Linked DNA regions of Planctellipticum variicoloris. The protein of the gene in region 2 interacts with the protein of the main gene of each other region in a pairwise test. Links are inferred from orthologs where the notes say so. Each region holds a gene or a part of one and is shown on either strand. Other genes may lie near its edges. The genes, in order: dnaE and SH412_RS05975.

The links.
Region 1: the proteins of SH412_RS05975 (region 2) and dnaE interact in binary tests that used the Escherichia coli proteins (3 or more experiments, as listed by UniProt). The link is inferred for Planctellipticum variicoloris from one-to-one orthologs.

What each region holds. Positions count from the first base shown.
Region 1 is NZ_CP130886.1:2,997,332-3,010,057, forward strand. Bases 3,358-7,408 are described here. They hold dnaE (DNA polymerase III subunit alpha), read right to left. Parts: upstream 7,107-7,408; coding sequence 3,558-7,106; downstream 3,358-3,557. Other genes in these bases: SH412_RS11655 (Uma2 family endonuclease), read left to right, coding at 7,358-7,408. Also shown: SH412_RS11635 (sulfatase family protein), read right to left, coding at 1-756; SH412_RS11640 (B12-binding domain-containing radical SAM protein), read left to right, coding at 919-2,253; SH412_RS11645 (hypothetical protein), read right to left, coding at 2,433-3,107; more of SH412_RS11655, read left to right, coding at 7,409-7,903; SH412_RS11660 (Uma2 family endonuclease), read left to right, coding at 8,034-8,582; SH412_RS11665 (ATP-binding protein), read right to left, coding at 8,756-10,795; SH412_RS11670 (hypothetical protein), read right to left, coding at 10,947-12,206; SH412_RS11675 (ABC transporter ATP-binding protein), read right to left, coding at 12,203-12,726. UniProt on the Escherichia coli protein: DNA polymerase III is a complex, multichain enzyme responsible for most of the replicative synthesis in bacteria. This DNA polymerase also exhibits 3' to 5' exonuclease activity. The alpha chain is the DNA polymerase catalytic subunit.
Region 2 is NZ_CP130886.1:1,515,130-1,526,622, reverse strand. The notes cover bases 2,524-5,341. They hold SH412_RS05975 (pyridoxal phosphate-dependent aminotransferase), read right to left. Parts: upstream 4,580-5,341; coding sequence 3,467-4,579; downstream 2,524-3,466. Other genes in these bases: SH412_RS05970 (Maf family protein), read right to left, coding at 4,642-5,283; SH412_RS05980 (ABC transporter permease), read right to left, coding at 2,556-3,437; SH412_RS05985 (ABC transporter ATP-binding protein), read right to left, coding at 2,524-2,550. In the rest of the region: SH412_RS05995 (glycosyltransferase), read right to left, coding at 1-390; SH412_RS05990 (class I SAM-dependent methyltransferase), read right to left, coding at 488-1,246; more of SH412_RS05985, read right to left, coding at 1,279-2,523; murA (UDP-N-acetylglucosamine 1-carboxyvinyltransferase), read right to left, coding at 5,461-6,855; SH412_RS05960 (coiled-coil domain-containing protein), read right to left, coding at 6,918-7,733; SH412_RS05955 (sigma-70 family RNA polymerase sigma factor), read right to left, coding at 7,936-9,624; SH412_RS05950 (M16 family metallopeptidase), read right to left, coding at 10,166-11,493. UniProt on the Escherichia coli protein: Shows aminotransferase activity with methionine and histidine as substrates, and to a lesser extent also with phenylalanine.

The DNA.
Region 1 (12,726 bases), 1.5 Mb from region 2 along the record:
CAGAATCTGCCCGACTGACCAGTCAACTTCCGCGATCACGTCGCCGAAGAGTCCCAGCCCCGTCTTCCCGGCGTGCTTGTCGGAGACGAACAGAGGCACGTGCGGCATGGCGTGCGGCACGTAGACAAAGAACGGCTCCGCGCGATGGTTCTCGATGAACTTCACCGCCCGTTCGGTGTACCACGTCGTGAGCTGCGTCTGATCCGGGTTCAGCGCGACCGTCGCGTTCTTTTCGATCAGCGGCAGGTCGGGAAACGTCGCCGTCGGATGCTGCGGCCACATGTCGTTCGAGTACGGCAGCCCGAAATAATCGTCGAACCCGTGCCGCATCGGCAGGAACTCGGGATGGTGCCCCAGATGCCACTTGCCATAGATCGCCGTGGCATACCCGCGGGATTTGAACACCTCCGCCAGCGTGGTCTCCTCGGCATTGATCCCGTTGTTACTCGCCGGCCCCAGCGCTCCCTGAATGCCGACGCGGTGCGAATAGCACCCGGTCAGCAGGGCGGCCCGCGACGCCGAGCAGACCGCCTGCGCCACGTAGAAATCGGTAAACCGCCGCCCCTCGGCCGCCATCCGGTCCAGGTTCGGAGTTCTGACATGCTTGCCGCCGAAGCAGCCCAGATCAGCGTAGCCAAGGTCGTCGGCAAAGACGATCACGACTTTGGGCGGTCGGGCATCCGCCGCGAAACAGACGCCAGAAACGGTCAGGCAGGCGACCGCCAGACAATGTCTCGCAAACGCAGAAAGAGCCATCGGGGAACATTCCTGCTCGGGGGAGGCAGCATCAAGAAGTGTTCACGATTCTCGCGGTCGGGCAGGGCGGGGTCAAACGGAATGCGGTCTCGGGAAAGATTCGGCCTTGGGGCGACGGACGCAGGGCATTACGATCGACGTTTCCTTCGGCGGGCCATCTCCATGCCACACGTCGCCTTCGTCCCCCTGATCGGCTTCCGCATCGTCAACCCCCGGTTGCTGGAGCTGGGACTGACGCTGCCGGGACTTGCTGCGCGGGGGAATGCGCTCTCGGAACTCCCGGCCCTCGGACTCCTGACGCTCGCCGGCCTCCTGCCGGACGACTGGACCGCCAGCTACCATGCAGCCCCGGCCGTCACTGACGCATTGATTGCGGAGATCATCGCCACGCAGCCCGCACTGGTCGCCGTCTCGGCCCTCACCGCTTCCGTCCCGGAAGCGTACCGGCTGAGTGACCGGTTGCGGACCGGCGGCTGCCGCACGGTCCTCGGCGGACTCCACGCAACCGCCTGTCCGGACGAAGCCGGACGGCATTTCGACGCCGTCGTCGTGGGCGATGGCGAGCCGGTCTGGCCTGCGCTCCTGACCGACGCGGCACGCGACCGGCTCCGGCCACAGTACTACGCTTCCGACTGGAAATTCCCCGAAACCAGCCCGATCCCCCGCTGGTCGCTGATTCCCGGCGGCCGACTGGCCCGCTATACCCTGCAGACCCAGCGCGGCTGCCCGCTGGCCTGCTCCTTCTGCGCCGCCAGCCGGCTGCTCGGTCGCTACCGCGAGAAGCCGGTCGCGCAGGTCCGCCGGGAATTGACCGCGATCCGCGAACACACCGGTCCGCACCGGCCGCTGCTGGAACTGGCCGACGACAACACGTTCGCCGGGCCGACACCACGGTTCGATCTGCTGGAAACTCTCGCAGACTCCGGGCTGCCGTACTTCACCGAAAACGACTGGCGGCTCGGCGAACGGCCGGAGCTCCTCGCGCGGCTGGCCCGCTCGGGCTGCCGACAGGTGCTGATCGGCGTCGAATCGCTCGTTTTCCGCTATCCCGGCATGGGAGGCAAGCAAGCCGAGTTTGACCGCATCTGCCGGGCGATTGACGCCATCCAGCAGGCCGGGGTCAGCGTCAACGCCTGCTTCATCGTTGGAGCCGACGGCGAAACCCGCCAGTCGCTCGACCGGCTGGCCCAGTTCCTCGAAACCGCCGACTTCGCCGACGTCCAGGTAACGCTGCAGACGCCTTTCCCCGGCACGGCCCTCTATCGGCAACTGCAGCGTCAGGGACGCCTCCGGCGGGACCAGGGCTGGTCCGCGTACACGCTGTTCGACGTCACTTATCAACCCGACGCGATGACTGTCCCCGAGCTCGAAACGGGCTTCCTGGAGGTCCTGCAGCGAGTCTACGCGGACGGCCCCTCCCGCCAGCGACAGAGACTGCGCAACCAGATCTGGCGGATTGCCCGTCCGCGGAATCCACGCGAAGAAAGCTCCGTATGACGCTCCACACGCTGGTTCGATTTCTGCTGCTGCGGAAGGACGCGATTGAGACGGTCGCCCGCAGCCAAGGCGCTCTGCTGCTCGGCGTCCTGTTCGTCTTCGGAGCCGCTCTCGCGCGAGAATACGACCGCTCCGATCTCGCCGCCGAGCCGATCCACCTGTTCCTGCCGCTGCTGGCTTCACTGGCCAGTTCGTTCCTGCTGTGGGGTTTGCTCTGGAACATCAATTATTCCAAACGCCTGCCGTGGAACTGTCCCAGCTATGCAGACTTTCTCCGCTGTTTCTGGATGACCGCCCCGCTGGCGTGGATCTATGCCATTCCCGTGGAACGTTTCCTGGACGAAGGGAATGCGGTCGAAGCGAATTTCTGGATGCTGGGGATCGTGGCTCTCTGGCGCGTGGTCGTCATCATCCGCGTGATTCAGGTTCTGTGGAGCGTCCCCACCTGGATCGCCGCGGCCATCGTGCTGACCTACAGCGACGCGGTCATCATCGCCGCAAACCTTTTCTCCCCCTGGCCCATCTTTGACATCATGTCGGGAAACCGACTGTCCGCCGCCGAAAGTCGCCTGATTGGAGCCCGGCTGCTGATCGGCGCCGTCTCCTTCCTCGCCGCGCCGATTCTGCTCATCATGTTCACGACGGCCTGTGCCACAGCCTGGCCGGCGAATGAGCGACAGACGTCCCGCCCAGAGCGAGTCAAGCTGCCGCTGTGGGTCCTCTCGATCGTTTTGCTCATCATCGGCGGCTGGCTGCTGACGATCGGCCAGTCCGCCCAACAGCGTGCGACGGTCATGGCTCATGACATCCAGGCCGGCCGCTATCGGGAAGCCCTCGAATTTCAATCGAGCCACGTTTCCGGCGACTTCCCGCCCCATTGGAACCCGCCGCCGTACCCGGGCTACCGCAACGAAGACATCGTCCCGCTGGCGCGGCTTGTCGCAACGATCCCTGAATTGCAGGTTCCGGACTGGGTCCGCGATTTCTGGTCGCGCCGGCTGCTGCGAAACTTCAACGCGGCCTACCTGGCCGACAGCGTCTGGCAGAGGTTATCGGCGGAAGAACTCGATCGCATGCTGACTGTGCTGGAATCCATTCCGGCGCTCGAACAGGAATCGATCCTGCGTCCGCACTGGGAGCCGAACTGGACCGAAGGACCGAATGGCGGCAACTGGCCACTTCGGAAACGGTTTTCCGAATTCTTTCGCGCCCTGCATGCCCATCGACAGTCGAACGGCGACTCCGACTCGAGCCAACCCGCCGATGCCCTTCAGCCGGAGTCGTCGAAATCCGCCCCCCAACAACTACCGCCCCACGCTCCCCCCCGACCGACTCGCCGTGCGCGGTTCCGCCATGAACTTCAGGTTCCCGTCCCCCAGCGCATCGCTCAGCTCGGTCCGCAGCTCCCGCGTACAACTCACCTTCTGCTCCAGCGGCTTCTGCGCGATGAACCGGATCCGGGCCGAGGGCTGCGCGTCCTCGGCGGTATCCACGAAGAGCACCACCTCCGTCCGCCCGGGGTGCTTGTTCAGAATGTCCCGCACGCGGTTGACGACGCGCGTGTCGTGGACCCCCTTCTGAAACTTGATCGCCACCTGCCGCGTGAAGTCCCGCTCGACTTCTTCCAGCGTCCACATCGAATCGACGACGACGTTCGGCTCCCGGCTCCGCTTGTCGACTTTTCCCTTCAGGAACCGCACCGCGTCCTGTTCGACCTTTTCCCCCAGCCGGGCGAAGTCTTCCGGCCACATGATGCAGCGGACCACGCCGCTCGGATCTTCGAAGTCGAAGTTCACGTACTTGGAATGCCCGTTCCGGCTCGGCTTCTTCGTCGTCGCCTTCTTGATCGCGGAAATCATCCCCCCCAGCACGACTTCGGACCCGTCATCGAGTTCGACGAGCTCGCGCGCGGCGTGCGTCGCGTACGACCGGAGCTGGTCCGCCAGCTCGGTCAGCGGGTGACTGGTCAGGTAGAAGCCGAGCGTCTCCTTTTCGTACTGCAGCTTCTCGCGCTGCGACCACTCGGGGACGTCGGGCAGGGCGGTCATCACCGCCGCCGCGGCTTCCTCGGGGGTCGCTTCGTCGTCATCGCCGCCGAACAGGTTCTTCTGCCCCCGCGCCTTGTCCTTATGCCGCGACTGCGACGCCTGCACCGCCCGCTCGACGACCGTGATCAACTGCGACCGCCGGCCGCCGAGGCAGTCGAGCGCCCCCGCCTTCACCAGCAGTTCCAGCACAGACTTGTTGAGGGCTTTCGGGTCGATCCGTTCCGCCAGATCAAAGATGCTGGTGAACGGCCCGTTTGCGGTCCGCTCTTCGACGATGGCGTGCAATGCCGCCTCGCCCACGCCTTTCAGAGCGCCGAGACCGAACGTCAGCTTGTCCCCCAGCACACCGAACTCGACCTCGCTGTGGTTGATATCCGGCGGAAGGATTTCGATCTTCATCCGCCGGCAGTCATCGACGTGCTCGGAGATCCGGTCGGTGTCTTCCATTTCGCAGGAGAGCAGGGCGGCCATGAACTCGGCCGGATAGTGCGCCTTCAGATATGCCGTCTGATAGGCCACCGCCCCGTACGCCGTCGAGTGCGACTTGTTGAAGCCATACCCGGCGAACTTTTCGATCATGCCGAACAGCTCAATGGCGGTCTGCTCGGCCAGGCCGTTCGCGGCGGAGCCTTCCAGGAACTGCGCCCGGTACTTGGCGATCGTCTCCAGCTTCTTTTTGCTGATCGCCTTGATGCACTGATACGACTGCGACAGCTCGATCCCGCCGAGGCGGTTGAGAATCCGCATGACCTGTTCCTGGTAGACCATGACCCCGTAGGTCTCGTCCAGGATGCTGTCCATGATCGGGTGGACGCGGGGCAGCGGCTGCCGGCCGTGTTTGACGTCCACGTAGGTCATCACCATGCCGCCTTCGAGCGGACCGGGCCGGTAGAGGGCCGAGGTGGCGATGATGTCGAGGAAGCTGTCGGGCTTCATCTTCGTCAGCAGGTCGCGCATCCCGCCCGACTCAAGCTGGAAGATCCCCTTCGTTTCCCCTCGCTGCAGCAGGGCGAACGTCTCCTTGTCGTCGATCGGCAGCTTGACGGGGTCGATCTCCACGCCGCGGTGCTTCCGGACGTTGATCACCGCCTTGTCGAGGATCGTCAGGTTCCGCAGGCCCAGAAAGTCCATTTTCAGGAAGCCGGCTTTTTCGACCGTCGGCCCGTCCCACTGCGTCACGACGTCGGTCTTGCCCGAGATCGTCTGCAATGGCACGTAGTCGCCGATCGGCCGGTCGGCCACCACCACGCCGGCCGCGTGCGTTCCCGCACTGCGCGCCAGCCCTTCGAGCTGAATCGCCATGTCGAGCAGTTCGCGGATCTGCGGATCCCCCTCGTACTGCTCCTTCAGCTCGGCGCTCTTTTCGAGAGCCTCCTTCAGCTCGATATTCAGCTCTTCCGGGATCATTTTCGCGACGGCGTCGACGCGGGGGAGGGGGATCGACAGTGCGCGGCCGACGTCCCGAATCGCCGCCTTGGCCTTCAGCGTGCCGAACGTACCGATCTGCGAGACGTTCGCTTCGCCGTATTTCTGCTTGGTGTAGTCGATGACCGCCTGCCGGCGATCGCGGCAGAAGTCGATATCGATATCGGGGGGTTCCGTCCGGCTTTCGTCGAGAAATCGCTCGAACAGCAGGTCGTACTGCAGCGGGCAGACGTGGCTGAGCCCCAGCACGTAGGCCACCAGCGCCCCGCACGCCGAACCGCGCGCGCTGCAGGGAATGCCCTGATCCATCGCGAAGCGGACGAAGTCCCAGACGATCAAGAAGTAGCTGGGGTAACCCATTTTCTGGATGACGCCGAGTTCGCGGTCGAGCCGGGCGCGGTGTTCGTCAGTGATGTTTTCCTTGCCGTACCGCCACTCCATCCCCTTTTCGCAGAGGAGCCGCAGGTAATCGACGTCGCTCAGCTCGTCCGGGCACTGGAAGACCGGGTAGTACCGTTCCTTGCCGAGCTTGATGTCGACCCGGTCGGCGATCTCCTGCGACCGGGCGACCGCGTCTTCGAAGCCCGGAAACGCCGCGTACATTTCGTCGGGGGTGCGGACGAAGAGCTGATCGCTGTCCATCCGCATGCGGTTCAGGTCGCTCCGTTCGGACTTGGTGTTCACGCACAGCAGCACGTCCTGCACCGCCGCGTCTTCCCGGTTCAGGTAGTGGGCGTCGTTGGTCGCGACCAGCGGGAGTCCCATCCGGTTGGCCAGGTCGACCGTCCGGTCCATGCACTCCTTCTGAATCTGAAAGCCGGCGTTCTGGATCTCCATGTAAAAGCGGTCGCCGAAGACGTCGACGTACCACTTCGTCAGCTTCTCGGCGGCCTCCCAGTCGTCGGCGAGCAGGTAGTGCGACAGCTCGCCCGCCGCGCAGCCCGACAGGCAGATGATCCCCTCGCTGTGACCGGCGAGCAGCTCCTTGTCGATGCGGGGCTTGTAGTAGAAGCCTTCGAGGAAGGACTTGGACGACATCGTGATCAGGTTGCGGAACCCGGTCAGATTCATCGCCAGCAGCGTCAGGTGATAGCTGGCCTCCTTGACCTTGCTGGCCCCCTTTTTGTCGAACCGGGAACCGGGCGCGATGTAGGCCTCCAGCCCGATGATCGGGTTCAGCCCGCTCCCCTTGCAGGCGTTGTAGAACTCCAGCGAGCCGTACAGGTTGCCGTGGTCGGTGATCGCCACGGAGTTCATCCCCGACCCTTTGACCTTCTTGACGAGGTCTTCGCGATCGCTGTCTGAGATGCGCGTCGCCCCGTCGAGCAGGCTGAAGTGCGTATGGCAGTGGAGGTGGGCGAAGGGACGCGCGTCCGTCATGATATCACTTCCGTGTGTCGGCAGAAGGGGGCAGTTGATGACCCGATTCTACCGTCCCGCGGCGTGACCTCAACCGCGGGGAAAAAACGAATTGTTTCCCGCGAATTCTCCCTTGCAAATCGGGTGACCGGGGCAGGAGCATCCTCGCGATGCCCCGGTCTTATCGCGCGTGAGTCGCCTGAACCGGGATTCCACTCTGTTCAGGTCGTGGTATGGTGTGTCGACAGGCTGCTTTTCTCCCGGAGGACGCGATGTCCACCTCGACGCTGATGACCGCCGAGCAACTGTTCGAACTCTCGCCCCGCCTTCCACGGGCCGAGCTGATCGAGGGGGAACTGCGAGAAATGACTCCCAGCGGAGCAGAACACGGACTGGTGAGCCTGGAATTGATGGCGGAATTGCGAGATTTCCTGAAGCGGAATCCCGCCGGCCGTGCCTTTGCCGAAGTCGGATTTGTGATCCGCCGCGAGCCCGACACGGTGCTGGTTCCGGACGGTGCGTTCATTTCGAGCGAGAGTCTGGCGCAGACCGGCGTTCCCAGCTCGTTCTACAACGGCGCCCCCGATCTGGTGCTGGAAGTGATCTCTCCCACGGATCGCCCGAAACAGTACGAGGAGAAGGCCCGGATCTGGCTCGCTGCTGGAGCACGTCTGGTCTGGCTGATTCATCCGAGAAAACGTACGGCAGTGATCTATCGACCGGGTCTCGATTCCGTCACGATTTCCGCCAACGACGATCTGACTGGCGAAGACGTCGTGCCGGGGTTTCGGTGTCGGTTGGGGGATGTGCTTTCGTAATGTGAACTGCCGACGGAGTTCAGTCGATGTGCTTCGAGACTGCGTCTGCAGTTCGGTGATTCACTTTATTCGCAGCGTTTGCCTCGTGTTATGCTGGCAGGGTAAGCCGCAATTTCCCCCGGAGGACGAGATGTCCACCTCGACGCTGATGACCGCCGAGCAACTGTTCGAACTCTCGCCAGACCTGATGCGGGCAGACCTGATTGAGGGCAAACTTCACGAGTATCCGTATTACGGCTGTCGAGACGGACTCCTCGCCGGCGAAATCGCTTTTCGTCTGGCGGAATTCGCCGATGCAAACAACCTGGGGAGAGTCGGCGGCAGTGGCGGTGGATTCATCCTCCAGCGAAACCCCGATACCGTTCTGACTCCAGCGGCAGTGTTTCTCTCGACGGAACTGCTCGCCCGAACCGGCATCCCGACATTTTTCTTTCCGGGTCCGCCGGATCTCGTCGTCGAGATCGTCGCTCCAGACGACGGTTCAAAGGATTTCCAGCGAAACATCAAACTGTGGCTGGCGGCCGGAACGAAATTGGTCTGGCTGGTCGACGGTACCCAGCGAAGGGCAATCATCTATCGCACCGGCCGATCGCCAATTACGCTTTCGGAGGAAGAGTATCTCGCTGGAGAAGACGTTGTACCGGGTTTCCGCTGCCGGCTCGCGGATGTGTTTGAGTGACACGATCCAAGCGGCATATCCATCGCTGCAGTTAACGCGACGATGCCAAACGCTGCTCACCCGCTCGCTCTTAGACGCGATCCTGCGGCGCTGCGCAATCAGCGTCAGCGGCGTTGCAAACAGGCCCTCGCTGTTCACTCCAGTGACAGAACATCCAACGAAGAGACTTCACGTCACTTTGAATCCAGGCCGCTGCAATCACCGTCCAGCACCGAGGAAGTCGCGTTGATAGGCTCAGCCACACGGGCGAAGTAGGGAGACGGAGTTGCATCCTCCCCAAATAGCTCCCTCTGGGGATCAACGCGGAGCACTTCATCGACTTCGGGATCGGATGTGATAGTCGCCTGTGACGTCTGAAGGCGCAGTTGGAGATTGAAGGTTCGTTGGTGCGCCTTCCGCAAGACAGTCTGATAAACCATCGGAATAATATGAGTGTTCTCACCGTACTCAGCAGATTCCAAGCCATCTTCGAGCGTCGCACCGAGAACGTAGGCGACAATTTCTGTTGAATGCTGGACTCGTCCGGCCTTGCGAATCTCCTTTGCGTAATTGCGAGCCTGATCGGCCTCGTTCTGTGAAACGCAAAACCCACCCTTCTTCAATTCGAGAATTGCGACTTTTCGAATTCCAGCGACCTCGCCGGCAGAATCGTAGGCGTCGGCACAGTAGGCGCCTATAGAAATCTCGGGCAGTACGACAAAATCGGGCCTTCGTTTAGGTGGCTTGTAGTTGGCTCCACCCAAAAACCTGCCGATCACCTCGGCAAGTCCACGATTGGATCGGAAGTCCACGGCTTCGTACTCAGGCCCAAAGATCCACAAGCCGCGTTCGAACAGCGGCTGAAGATCATGAAGTTCGTCCGCATGCGGATTCTCGACGAGGCGATCCATTCGTTCGATGAGCTTCAGCCGCCGATCAAGTTCGTTCAGAACGATCTCCGCGTTGCTTGCCGTCCACTGCTGCATCAGTGAATTCCACGTATCAAGATCGTCCGACGAACAAGATGCGAGTTGCGTAAGCAGGTCGTATCCAGCCCGGCTTTGCTCGAGTTTCGCCAACACTTGCACAGTGCGGCTTAGGTCCCGATCAGAAATCGTTGGACACTTTTCCTGAACCTCATCAATGAACTGCCCAATCGTCCTTTTCGAAATCGAGGGCAGATCTCCCATCAAATTGCGGCTGTTCTCGATTGCATTCTTCTTCCGTTCCTTCCGTGTTGTCGACAACTGCGACTGAATCTCCTTAATGACGTAGCTGTGCACCGCGCCATGAACCGCATTGGTCTTCTGATTTGCGTGAAACCCCGACCAATCGGCTTTGATGTCGACACCCGGCGTTAAGAAATTGGCGGTAACGATGAAGCTGAACTTCTTCGCGTGCTCGGTACGACCGTCAAGGTAAGCACCCTCTTCATCAAGTCTATCCCAGTTCGGCTCTCCCACGCGGCGCTGGTTGACCCACCATGTGATTCCCCGGAGTCGCGAGCTTCGATAATGCTCAATTGAATCAATGAAATGGACCAAAATCGTCCCGAAGTTCTCCACTTCGATCTCTGTCGTTCTGACCCCGTCGAGCGACGTCAACTCAACCTGCTGCTGATTGACCTTGATGACGAGCGACGGGTCTACGATGAACTTTGATCCAATCAATTGCCTCAGTTCGTCCAAGTCCAGCAGGCGACGGTCTATTTGAGCCGAAATCGTCGTGCCGTTCCTCTTACTCTTAGATTCCTTCAGGAGAGTAATCTCGAACGGCATCGTTCCCGTGGCTGCAAGTCCCACCCGCGCCAACAGACAGTTTCCATCCTTTGTTGTCTCAATATCGTACGAATCGGCGAAACAAAACGGGGCGTGCCGTCCTTTGCCGCTTCGTCCGAAAGCGGTTCTTCGGATCCCCCGCACTCCTTTAGGAAACACTACCTCGGTTCCCTGCTCCATAGCACGGTCATAGCAGAGGGTCCTCCATCTGCGCTCGAACTCGATTCTCGTCATGCCGATCCCGTTATCGGTGATCGAGAATTTTCGGCCTAGCTCGTCGGGCCAATGAATCTCAATTTGCGTGGAACCTGCGTCGTACGAGTTTGCAATTAGCTCAAGTATCGCCGTGCGAGGTTCCGAGATGATTTGCCCCGCGTGGTCCTGCAAGAAGCGATCCGCGAATGCGAATGGCTCAGCTCCAAACAATCCGGGTTGAGTGGCTTTGGCGTTGGCCATCTCGAATTCCTCTTCACTCTGGAATCGAACGCAGGTCTTGGGCAACTTCTGGATGTTTACATGTCGACGGCAACGCTCGAATCCTACAGTAACGCAGGTACAGACGGCAATCACGAGCTAACTCAGCAGCTCTGGAGAACTTGATCCGCCCTCAACTCAACTGCACAAACTCCTTCCGGTGGGTCGAGCCGGCCGCCTGGGCTTCCATCTCGATGTCCGGCACCACCCGGTGCGAAGCCGTCAAACGCCAGGCTTCCAGGGAGGGGCCGGCCGTCAGACCGACGAGCAGCAGGACGGCTTCGACGACTCCGGCCGTCGCCAGCGGGGCGGGGTTGCCCGGCCACCAGACCATCGCGCCGCCCGCCGACGCCAGGACCACGACCATGATCGGCGCGAGCAGAATCTGGTCGTAGCTGGGGATGATCCAGCGGCCCGTGAACATCCGGCCGAAGAGCGTCAGCGGCGGACGACGGCCGTAGATGTAGATGGCGATCCGCCGGATCACGATGACCATCATCGTCCAGAAGATTCCCTTGGACATCAGGAACTGTGCGAAGCCCAGATTGAGCGGGTTGGCGAAGCGATTCCCGCCGAGCTGCATTTCGACGAAGAGCATGCCGGCCACCCAGAACAGCCAGCCGCCCAGCAGGCTGAGACAGATGGCGTCGAAACGTGGTATCCGCAGCCGCGGCGACACCGGCGCCATCTGGTTCCAGGGCCAGCCGATCAGCTCGGTCACTTTCCGCTCCTGGGCCTCTTTCATCGAGCGCGCATCGCCATGCGCGACCCAGGCCGGTCCCGACCACGGAAAGCGGGCCAGCGTGACCTGGGCTGCGAGGATGGCAATCACAGTCACCGCAAGGGCTGCCAGCAGGCTTTCCACCGGTCGCGCGCACAGCACCAGCGGAATCCCCAGCACAGCCGCCACGAAATAGGCCCAGCCGCAGGCTCCCGTCCGCCACGTCGCGACGGCAATTCCCGCCGAGTAAGTCACCAGGAATGTCAGAGGCAAAGCATGCGGCGAGAACACTCCGCCGAACTGCTGCAAGCTGATCATCACTCCCAGGAGTGAGAGGTCCTGCGGGACGAGATGCACCGGTCCAAAGGGCAGGGGACGAGGCCAGCGCCAGGGGGTCCGCATCAGCCACTCGCGGTAGTCGGGTAACAGCATCGGGTGAAACGCCGCCACGCGATAGCCCGCATAGATGATTGCCATGGCAACCAGAATTCCGTCCCGGAGCTGGCCGATCGGGAGCCCCACCGGACCGAAACGACGGGCCTGCACTTCCTGCCACACATGAATGGATTCAATCAGCCCCAGGGCTATGGTCGCCCCGACCAGATACGGCCACGGCGGCCAGACCTTGCTCAGCCACAGGCGGAACGCCAGAAACGCGTGCTGCAGGATCATCGCGGCAGGTCCCGGAAGTAGGCGTCGAGCTGTTCCAGCGATTGCGGATGGAGCAGCCGGGCCAGGACTTCGTCGAGCGGGCCGTTGACGCCGAGCTGTCTTCGCAAGCCCATCGGCGAGCCGTCCGCGATCACGGCGCCCTGCTTCAGGATGATGATCCGGTCGGCCAGCTCGTCGAGCAGTTCGGGGACCGGCGTGGTCATGATCACGGTCTTCTTTTCGTGAACCACGCGATGCCGCAGGATGTGCTTCAGGACGAGAATTCCGCTCGGATCGAGTCCGCCGCCGAACGGTTCGTCGAGCAGCAGAGTGGGGGCTTCAGTGGCCAGGACGCCGGCCAGGGCGGTCTTTTTCTGCTGGCCGTTCGAATAGGAACGGATCGGCGAATCGGCAATGGCCTTGATTTCGAAGACTTCCAGCAGCCGGTCGACGTGCTCCATCAGCCGGTCGTCATCGACGCCATAGAGGCGACCGACCGCCAGCAGATACTCGCGTCCCGTTCGGCTGCCCGGCAGCCACG
Region 2 (11,493 bases):
GAGTCGACAGGCGGCGGCCGTGTCGAGCGTCATCAGAAACGTGCGGTCATAGATGACATCGATCCGCTCGGCGTGCAGCAGGCGCGCCATCTGCCGGGCGCGAACGACGCGACCGAGCCGGAACCGCTGCGCGAGCCGTCCGACAATGGAGCGGACGAATGCATCCCAGGGGGCATAGATCGGGACGTCTGCGGGCACGAGATTCAGCAGTTCGCCCTTGCGGTAGCAGAGCCACAGCAGGGGTTGGAACTTCGTCCGGTCGAGCCGCTGGAGCAGGGTGAGAAGCTGGCGTTCGGCGCCGCCGCCCCCCATTGTGCCGATGGCGAAGAGGACGCGGAGTGGGCGGGGCGGACACTGCCCGTTCGCCTGGAGACCGAGATCAAGATCCAATGAGGTCGACTTCAATCAAGCCTCTCATAGCGGAAGTTAACGACGATTGGCGCGTGACGCGCGTTCCTCAAGAACCATGATTTGACGACGCGAGCTCTCAGGGTTTTCGCCCGACGTAGACCAGCCCCGTTTCCGGCAGCAATGGAATCACGGAGGAGATCAGTTTTCTCCACAGGCGTTTGATCAGCGGGACCGGTTGCGTTTGAATGTTTCCCCAGGCGATCGGCCGTGACAGGAGCGTCTGGAACCCGGCCCGCTCCATCGTGTCCTGCAGCAGCGTGTCGGTCCAGACGCGTCGATGCTGCCACCGATGAAACACGCAGCCGCACTCAGGACAGCAGACCTTGGCGGCATCGTAGTCTTCCCGATTGGGTGTCGTAATCACCACGTGCCCCCCCTGTTCGAGCAGTCGAAGGACTTCGTCGAGCGTAGTCGCCAGTTCGGCGTCGTCGAGATGCTCGACGACCTCGGTCATGACGATGAGGTCAAAGTCCGCAGCATGGAATGGGGTCGGGAATGTGGTGATGTGCTGCAGATCCGGGCGGGGAACTGCGTTCTGCAGTCGCTGCGAAGCCGACGCGACGCTTGCGGGTGAAAAATCGACGCCGACCAGCCGACAGTTGGAACTGACGAAGGGGAGGCAGGCCGCGAGAAGATCACCGACGCCGCAGCTCAGATCGAGAAATGCCCGGACGCGCCGGAAACCGATCGTATCGTCGATGAATCTGGCCACGGCCGGTCCCGCCTGAGCACCGAAGTACATGGACGTGACCGAGCGGTTGGTCGCGTAAAAATCCCAGAGACGGGTGACCTTTTCGGAGGTCCACTCGATTTCGTGTCGTTGAAATTCGGTCATGCAGGATTACCAGATCGAGGGGGCCGGAAGGTTCACGATGATGCCGCAGTCGGCGGATGGTCGGCGGTCCGCACGACAGACCATTCCAGATCGGGGCGGACAGCGCCGGGCCATTCGCCGGTCGTGGGCAGTTTGCGCTCGATATCGTGAACGTCGAAGGTCAGCACGCCGTCCACGTCGACCTGTGGAGACAGGTCGACAGCGAGCATGATCCGCAACTGGTGCGTGCCGTTATTGAGCAGGTGGCCTGGAATCCGGACGTTGGCCGCAAGTCGTCCCGGGGGGAGGTTTTCGGGTACTGAGCCTGTATTAAAAATACAAATGCCCTGCAAATTGGACAGATAGAGGGCGACATTCGAGTGTCCCCCGGCCTTGAGCTTGTCGTACTCGATCTGAATATCAAAGGTGGTTCCGACGTCCAGCGGCCGGTCGATCGTCCCGCCCTGAGGAATCAACCGGATCGCCCTCAGCCGGACCAGGTGATTGCCGGGGGCGGCGTCTGCGGTCCAGGTCCGTTCGGACTGGCGGACTTCGCCGGCGGAGAGGAAGCGGCGAATGACTTCGCCGGGGGGGCCGTTGTCGACCAGCCGCCCCTGTTCCAGCAGGATCGCGCGGGTGCAGAGGCCGCTGACGGCGGTCATGTTGTGACTGACGAAGAGGACAGTCCGCCCGGATCGGGAAACATCTTCCATTTTGCCGAGGCACTTGCGTTGAAAGGCGTAGTCGCCGACGGCGAGGACTTCGTCGACGAGCAGGATTTCGGGATCGAGATGCGCGGCGACGGCGAAGGCGAGTCGGACGTACATGCCGCTCGAATAGCGCTTCACGGGGGTGTCGAGAAAGGCCGCGATTTCCGCGAAGGCGACGATTTCGTCGAGTCGGCTGCGAATCTGGGCGCGGGTCATTCCCAGGATGGCGCCGTTGAGGAAGATGTTTTCGCGGCCGGTCAACTCGGGATGAAAGCCGGTGCCGACTTCGAGCAGGCTGCCGACGCGCCCGCGCATGCCGACGCGGCCCGAAGTGGGTCGGGTGATGCGGGAGAGGATCTTGAGCAGCGTGCTTTTGCCGGCGCCGTTGCGGCCGATGACTCCGACGACTTCGCCCGGGCGGACGTCGAACGAGACGTCCGAGAGGGCCCAGAATTCGGGGGAATCGGCGGTTGGCGAGCGATCGCGAGTCCAGGACCAGCGGACGGCCCCCAGGGCGGCGTCCCAGAGTCGTTCGGAGAATCGCAGGTACGAGGAGGCCGTCCCGCGACGGAAGCGTTTGGAAACCTGGTCAACGCTGAGCACCGGTGGCTGCATGGGGTTCAGATCCGGTCCGCAATCCAGCGTTCGACGCGTCGGAGGTAGGCCAGTCCGGCGATCAGCACCGCCAGCGTGACGAGTGCCGTAACGGGCAGGAGCTTCCAGTCCGGGCCGGATACGCCGGGGTGGACGACGATCGACCAGCGGCAACCTTCGATGGCGGCGGCGAGGGGGTTGAGCCCCCAGAGCCAGCGCCAGCGTTCCGGGACGAGGGCGTCGGTCTGATAGACGACCGGCGCGGCAAAGAACCCGAGCTGCAGCAGAAAGGGGATCACGTAGCCGATGTCGCGATAGAGGGCGTTGAGGGCGGCGGCCCACAGGCTGCCGGCCAGAGCCGCGAGAATTGCGAGGCTGAGGAATGCGGGCAGGAGCAGCAGGCGAGCGGAGGGCGAGACGTTGAAGGCGATCATGAGCGGAATCAGGACGAGCAGGGCGATCAGAAAATCGACCAGAGCGCAGACCACCGTGGCGGCTGGCAGCAGCAGGCGCGGGAAGTAGACTTTGGTCACCAGATCGCGATTGCCGACCAGCGAGGCGCTCCCTTCACGGACGGAGTAGGCGAACAGTTGCCAGACCAGCATGCCGATGTAGGCGAGGAGTCCGTACGGCGCGCCTTCGGCGGCGGGGCGGCGGCCGAGCCAGCCGAAGAGGACGACGAAGACGAGCATGGTCGCCACCGGCTGCAGGATGGCCCAGGCGATGCCGACGACCGCCTGGCGGTAGCGGACCTTGAGGTCGCGGACGGCGAAGACCAGCAGCAGCTCGCGGTAGTTCCACAGCTCGCGGAAGTCGACGATGCGCCAGCCGGGATCGGGACCGAACCACGCCATCCCGGCGAGCGGTGGTGGGGACTCCGACGCTGCCGCTGTTGCGCTGCCAGTCATGCTGTTTCGAGAGACCCTCTGAAGGGAGATCAGCCGCGCCTGACAAGGCGCTTGAGGACTTCAACGCCTTTGGCGAGTGTATCGTCTTCCGCGGCGAACGACACGCGGAAGTGGGTGTCGTGCTGGCTGAAGACGTTGCCGGGGATGATCAGCAGTTCGTTGCGGATCGCCTCGGCGACGAATTCGCTGCCCGTTCCCCACGGGGCTTTGATGAACAGATAGAACGCTCCGCTGGCGCCCTGGATGTCGTAGAGTCCGCCGAGTTCGCGGAGCATCATGTCGCGCTTGCGGTGGTACTCGGCGACGCGGTCGGAGATATCGGTTTTCAATGCGGCGAGGCCGGCCCACTGGACGGGTTGCGGGGCGCAGACGAACGTGAACTGCTGCAGCTTGATCATCTGCTGAATGATATGAGCGGGTCCGTGGGCCCAGCCGAGACGGAGGCCGGTCATGGAGTGCGATTTGCTGAACCCGTCGATCACGATGGTCTGATCGTTCCAGCGGGCGGGGCTGACGAAGGGGCGGTCGTAGCAGAAGACGCGGTAGATCTCGTCGCTGATCAGGGCGACGTCCTGTTCCTTCGCCAGCAGGGCGAGCCCCTTCAACTCCTCTTCCGTGGCGACGTAGCCGGTGGGGTTGCAGGGGCTGTTGCAGAGAATGACTTTCGTCCGCGGCGTGATCGCCTCGCGGACTTTGTTGAGGTCGATGCGGAAGTCCGGGTAGGTGTCGATCAGCTTGACCGTGCCGCCCGCGAGGGTTGTCAGGTGTTTGTACATCACGAACCAGGGGTCGAAGCAGATCACTTCGTCGCCGGGGTTCACGAGGGTCGACAGCGCCAGCATCAGCCCGCCGCTGGTTCCACTGGTGACGAAAATCTGCCGGTCGGAATGGTCGTATTCCTGGGCGACCTGAGCCTGGAGCGCCTCCAGCAGGGGCTTGATTCCCTGGGTCTGGCTGTAGACGTTCCTGCCGGCCTGGACGGCGTCGCAGAGGGCCTGTTTGACCTCCGCAGGAGTGTCAAAGTGCGGCTGGCCGATGCTCAGATTGATCGGGCTCTGCATATTGGCCGCAAGGTCGAACACTTTGCGGATGCCGGACGCATCGATCTTATGCATCCGGTCAGCAATCCAACGGTCGCTCATGGTCTCAGGTCTCGACGGAAATCAGGCAGTTGCGGCAATCTTAGCTGCGCCCGCGGCGGCAGTCACCCGATAGAGACCAGCTTCAGGCATTCGGCGAGGACTTCGAGCGGCAAACCGACGACGTTTGAGAGGCTCCCTTCGACGCGGGAGACGAAGACGCTGCCGGCTCCCTGGATCGCGTAGCCCCCCGCTTTCCCCCGGGACTCTGCGGTCTGCAGATACCAGTCGAGCCAGCGATCGACGTCCGAGCGAAATTCCACGCGTGTTTCCACGACGCGGCGGATCGGAAGGTTATGGCCGATTCGAAGGTCGAGCGCTGTCGCGGCGATGTGCCAGCGACCGGCGTAATACCGGCGGAACCAGTCCCGGACTGTGGTCTGCCATTCGTCCGTCTCGGGCGGCTGTTCCAGAACGTGCGGCCGCTGGGTTTCGGGATCGGTCGCGATGATCGTGGTGTCCGCCGCGACTACGATACATTTGTCGAAACGCTCGCCCAGTTGCCTGACGACCTGGTCGGCCTTGGTCGATGCGATTTCCTGAAGTCGCGATCGAATGGCGTCGAGGTCGCTCAGCTCGGCGAAACCGGCCTCCCGCGAAGTCGGCGGCGGGAGGACTTCGATCGATTCGGGGGGGACGAGCAGGCTCAGCAACTCCCGGCGGCGGGGAGACCGCGAGGCGAGGATGTAGCGGTGAGAAGGAGCCATCGCAGGACTTTCCGGAAGTGATCTCAAAACAGTGCGGGGTGGCTGGGGCTGGACCGAAGGGAAGCCCCGGTCCGGAGGTTGATTCGCGAGAACAACCGGGGCATCACGAAAACGCTCCTGCCCCGGCCACCCATGCCGTGCCAGTTACGAAAATCACCTCGAATACCGTCGCGAATTCTACTCCGCGTGACGGACGCCGGGGGATCGAGACAGGAATTTGGGGGGAGGGGGGCCATCGCTGCAGTCCGCAGTCGGCGGCGGGAGTTCGTCAGCGCTGAGCTGCAGGCTGGCGGGCATGTTCTCCGGGCGATCCTCGACCCGGCGGATCTCGGCCCCGATCGCGTTCAACTTCCGTTCGAGCCGATCGTAGCCGCGGTCGAGGTGATAAATTCGACGGACGACGGTTTCGCCTTCGGCGGCCAAGGCGGCGAGAACCAGCGCGGCGCTGGCCCGCAGGTCGGAAGCCATCACCGAGGTCCCGCTGAGTTGCGGCACGCCCTGCAGGATCGCGCTGGCCCCTTCCCGGCGGATGCTCGCCCCCAGCCGCATCAGCTCCGGGATGTGGAGGAAGCGATCCGGAAAGACCTTGTCGGTGACGATGCTGATCCCCTGGGCGACTGCCAGCAGGGCCGTGAACTGGGCCTGGACGTCGGTGGGAATGCCGGGGTATGGGAGCGCCGTGATATCGGCCGGCCGCAACGGCCCGGGCCGGGAAATTCGCAGGCAGTCCGGAGCGAACTCCAGCTCGGCGCCCGTGGCAGTCAGCACGTCGAGGACCCCGGCGAGATGTTCGCGACAGACGTTGGTGAGCCGTAGCGAGCCGCCAGTGATGGCGGCGGCCATGAGGAGCGTGGCGGCCTCGATGCGATCGGGGATGACGGTGTGTTCGCCGCCGTGAAGACGTTCGACCCCTTCGATGGTGAGCACCGGAGTTCCGAGCCCCTGGATGCGGGCTCCGAGGCCGTTGAGGAAGTTGCCGACGTCGATGACTTCGGGCTCGCAGGCGGCGGCGGAAATGGTCGTCACCCCCTCGGCGAAGACCGCGGCGGACATGACGTTGCAGGTGCCGGTGACGGTGCTGCCGAACGGACCTCCCAGGTAAATCTGAGCGCCGCGGAGCCGCTCGGCGCGGGCGAAGACATAGCCCCGTTCGATGGAAATCTCGGCCCCGAGGGCGCGGAGCCCCTTCAGATGCAGGTCGATGGGGCGGTGACCGATATTGCAGCCCCCCGGCAGCGAGACGCAGGCTCGCTTGCGTCGCCCGAGCAGCGGGCCCAGCACGCAGACGCTGGCACGCATGCGGCGGACCAGTTCGTAGTCGGCGAGGCAGGGATCGTGGCTGAGGGTCTCCAGCTCGATTCGTCCGGAACCGTCCTGAATGACGGACATTCCCAGGGATTCAAGGACGCGGGCCAGCGTAGTCACATCCACGAGATCGGGGACGTTATGGAGGACGACGGGGCCGTCCGCGGCGAGGGCAGCCGCCATGATCGGCAGGGCCGCGTTTTTCGCCCCGCTGACGGCGAGCGTTCCCCGCAGGGGCATTCCCCCGCGAATCACGAGCATGTCCATCCCTGGACCTCCACGATGCGGTTGGTGTGCTCTCGCCGGAACTCCGTCCGGCCCCGTCGGCGTTACCGTTTGCCTTTCCGATTGTTCGGATCGCGCGCGTCGGCTGCCGACTTCTTCGCGAGGGTCTGTTCCGCCCGGTCGACGGCCCGAGCGGCCTCCTGAAGATCCCGCTGGTGCTTCTCAACGGTCTGGCGGGCCTGGGCGACGTCGCGTCTGGCGGATTCGAAGGTCCGCTCCGCAGCCTGCCAGGCTGGCGAGCGGGCCGTTTCCCGCTGGACATTGGCGAGTTGTTTCCGCACGACCTCCTCGGCCTCGTCGACTGCTCTCTGGTGGATCTGCGTTCGACTGTCGCGGGCCAGCGATTCGCGTTCGAGGCGATTGAGGGCGGCGGTCAGACGCGCCAGTTCCGCTCGATCAGCCGCGACGCCGGACGGTCGCAGGGATTCCAGCCGCGTCCGCTCGCGATCCAAAGCCGCCTGAGCGTCGAGGATTGCGGCCGTTCGCCGCGCCTCCTGAAGGACCGGCCGGGAGGCGGCGTCGAGCTGCGCCTGTGCCGCTTTGAGAGCGCTTCGAGAAGTTGTCAGGCCCAGGCGGTCAGCGTTGTCGTTCTCCAGCCGCTCGCCGGTTTTCTGCAGTTCCGCGGCGGCGCGGCGTTGCTGCTGCTCGGCCTGATTCAGGGCCTGCTCGGCGTCGCGGACAGCCTTCGCGGCGGCGCGCTGCCGGTCTTGAGCGGCATGGACTTCCTTGCGGGCTTCCTTGACTGCGGCATTCTCGCGTTGCTCGTCATTTTTCTGGGCTTTCGACGGTGCGCCAAGGGCCGGCGCGGCCAGAAAGGCCAGTGCGATTGCGATGCACCAAGTCTGTCGCTGATTGTTCATCCTGCGTTCCCGCCAGGGGAATCCGATTGGCCGTCGTCCGGATCGACCGGTTGAGCCTGCCTCGAAGTATCGCTCCGGCGGTCGCACCCGGTCAACACGGGCTTGACCGTCGACCTCCCGTCGTCGCCTCGCTCACAGAAACACCGAGCCCGCATCCTCGTCAGACGCGGGCTCGGGAAATCGACAACCTCCCGGGCAGCGTTCAACCCGCGGCGGCCAACTCCAGCGAATCGCTTTCCTCTTCCGCTCCGAGCGGAAGGGGGAGATCTTCGTCGGCATTCGTCTGCACGAAGCCCCGAAGGTGGTCGGCCCGCGTGTGGTGCTGGAGCTTCTTGAGCGCCTTGGACTCGATCTGCCGGATCCGTTCGCGAGTCACGTTGAAGATCCGCCCGGTTTCTTCCAGCGTGTAGCTGTAGCCGTCGCCCAGGCCGTAACGGAGCCGGATGATTTCCCGTTCGCGATAGGTCAGGCTGCGGAGGACATGCTCGATCTTGCCCCGCAGCATTTCGTGCATGGCGGACTCGGCGGGGCTCTTGTCCCGCGTGTCTTCGAGGAAGTCGCCGAAGCTGCTGTCCTCGCTCTCGCCGACGGGCGTGTCCAGGCTGACCGGATGTCGCCAGGTTTTCATGATCCGTTCGGTGTCTTCGATCGACATCCCGACGGCTTCGGCGAGTTCCTCCATGCTCGGCTCGCGGCCGGTCGCCTGGCGGATGGCTTCGCTCTTGGCCTTGAGCTGCGAGATGCTCTGGAACATGTGGACCGGAATGCGGATCGTGCGGGCGTGATCGGCCACGGCCCGAGTGATCGCCTGGCGGATCCACCAGGTGGCGTAGGTCGAGAACTTGTAGCCACGGCGGAATTCGTACTTTTCGACGCCGCGCATCAGGCCGGCGTTGCCTTCCTGGATCAGGTCCAGGAAGCTGAGACCGCGGTTGCGGTACTTCTTGGCGATGGAGACGACGAGGCGGAGGTTGCCGCCGGAAAGCTGCTGCTTGGCGCGGGTCCAGGCGTCGAACTTGGACCGCATCTGGGCGACGCGCTGGCAGAACTCTTCCGGGGTCTCGCAGACCATGTCGGAGAGTTCTTCCAGTTCCCGCTCCAGGGCGTCCCGGTCGCGGTAGGCGGCCAGGGCGCTGCGGTGGTCCGGATGGGCGAGGAACTGGCGGAGGTCGGTGATTCGGCGGGCGATCTGATCCATCCGCTTCAGGACCGGCTGCAGGCGCTGCGTTCGCACGCTGAGCTCTTCGACGAGCATGGCCAGCTTGCGACGGCGGACCTTCATGCGGGCCTTGATGACGGCGACTTCGTCGGCGGAGCGTGCGGAATTCCGCGTTTCTTCGAAGTCCTTGCGGTTGTCGGCCAGCAGGCGTTCGATCGTCGGCAGGTTCAGCGGCATCCGGCCGAGGATCTGTTCCTTGCGGACGTTCTCGGTTTCGCTGGTCCGCAGCGTCCGCTCGAACGGCAGTTCGCCGTTGCGGACTTTGTGAATCGTTTCGACGGCAATATTCAGTGCAAAATCGGATTCCAGCATGATCCGCCGGAACCACTTGCGGGTGACTTCGATCTGCTTGGCGAGATAAATTTCCTTCTCGCGGGAGAGGAGGGGGATGTTCCCCATCTGGCTGAGATACATGCGGATCGGATCGCGGGAGGAGGCCGAAGCCAGCGGCTCCAGCATCATCGCGGTCATCGGTTCGGCCGGCTCGTCATCGTGCCGGGCGTCGTCGATGATGTCGAAGCCGTAGTCCTGCATGGCGAGGATCAGATCCTCGACCATTGCAGGGTCGCCTCCTTCGTCCGGCAGATAGGCGCAGACGTCGGTATAGGTTGCGTGGCCGCGTTCTTTCGCGGCGTTGATCAACGGTTCGAGCTCGTCCTGATAGCGATACATAATCCTCGGATCCTCCTGTCCTGAGCAGCTCATCCATGAGCCTGCCGGCGGTGCGAAGACCGCCCCCCCTGATACACTGAATTCCACCTTGAAACGTCGAACGTCACCGATTTCAGAAACGAACCGACGCACCGCGGACGTAACGGCGCGACGGTCAAGTCTGGGGGGCCGCTGGATGCGGCTCCACCAGCAAAGCTCACGTTTTCCGCCAGCAGGACTCAACAAGCCTCAACGGCCCCGGCGGAGGCAACTCGTCACGACAGGCGTGAAACGCCTGAAACATCGACGGTCGTGCTGGATCTCGCATTGACAGCTTCCCTTCTCTCGCTGCGATCGATCGGCAGGACATCCAGCCCTGCGTGAGGGCGGAAATGCTATCAAGAATGGTCGCCGCGCACAGGAAATTTCCGGTCTGGCGAAGATTTTCCGAAAAAATCTTTCAGTCCAGAACTGGCCGTACGAATACGTTCCCGTGAAATGCCAGGGACGCCGACGGATTCCGTCGGCGTCCCTGCGAATACTTCTACGGCTGCGGGCGGTGTTATTTCGCCGCGCCCGCGGGCTTGTCGTCGTCCTTCGGAGTCGGCTTCTTCGGCTCAAAGTCGCCGGCAATCGCCACCAGAATCCGGTCTGGATGGACGTGCTTCCGCAGCGCCTCGACGACGGACTCCGGCGTCAGTTTCGAGATCTGAGATTCCAGCCGGGCGTAGTATTCCATCGTCCGACCGGCGTAGAGACTTTCTTCGAGCATCCGGGCCAGGGCCGGATCCTCCGTCCGGGCGACTTCCTGCCGCTGCAGATAGCCCTTGGCGGCGTTCTCCAGTTCAACCGCGGTGATGCCCTCCTTGAGCAGGCGATTGAGCTCTTCGGTGATTGCGGCCTGAACCTTCGGGACGTTGTCCGGGTTGCAGATGGCGTAGAGCGAGATTGTGGCCCGTTCGTCGAGTGACGACGCACGGAAGGCCGAGCCGACGCCGTACGACAGGCCCTCCTTCTGGCGGATCCGGTCACCGAGCCGGGACGAGAGGGCGCCGGCTCCGAAGACATAGTTGCCGATGACCATAGCGGCGTAGTCCGGATCGTCGTCCCGCATCGGCAGGGCCGTTCCGCCGAAGTAGAACGCGTTGGCCTTGTCCGGCGTGAGAATCCGGATCGTTTCGGCCTTCAGATCGAGGTTTCCGCTGCGGCTGATCCGCTCGTAGGGCTGAGCGGCCTGCCAGCCTTTGAGCATCCCCGTCACGGCTTCCATCGTGGTTTCCGGGTCGAAGTCCCCGACGACCACGAGCTGCCCCGCCTGGGCGCCCAGGAAGTTCGAATAGAGCTTCTTGACCGCCGCCAGATCGAGCTCGATGGCGGCTTTCAGCTCTTCTTCGAGCGTCATGGAGTAGCGGACGTCGCTCGGCGGATACGGGTTCAGTTTGCGATTGATGGCCCGGACCGCCAGCGACTGGGGATCGGTGAGCCCCTGCTCCAGATCGGACCGATGCGCCTGCTTCAGGATTTCCAGCTCCGCCGGCGGGAGCGCCGGTTCGCGGAGGACTTGCCGGAGCAGATCGAGGACCGCCGGGAGTTTGTCCCGCTTGGTCTGGATGGAGAAGGTGGCTTCGCCGGCATTCCCGCCGGCGCCCAGCGTCGCCAGACTCTGATCGAGCTGATCCTGGAGCTGCTGCCGCGAGAGCTGCTTCGTGCCGCGGACCATCAGGGCCGGGAGGAACTCGCAGGCGGTGCTCATGCCGGCCAGAGACTGGCTGGTCCCGTAGCGCAGCGTCAGCCGCAGAATGACAGTATTGCCGCGGGTTTTCTTGGGGAGGAGTGCGACGCTGACGCCGCCGATTTCGCTCCGGCGGGTGCGTTCGTCGATGTTGGCCG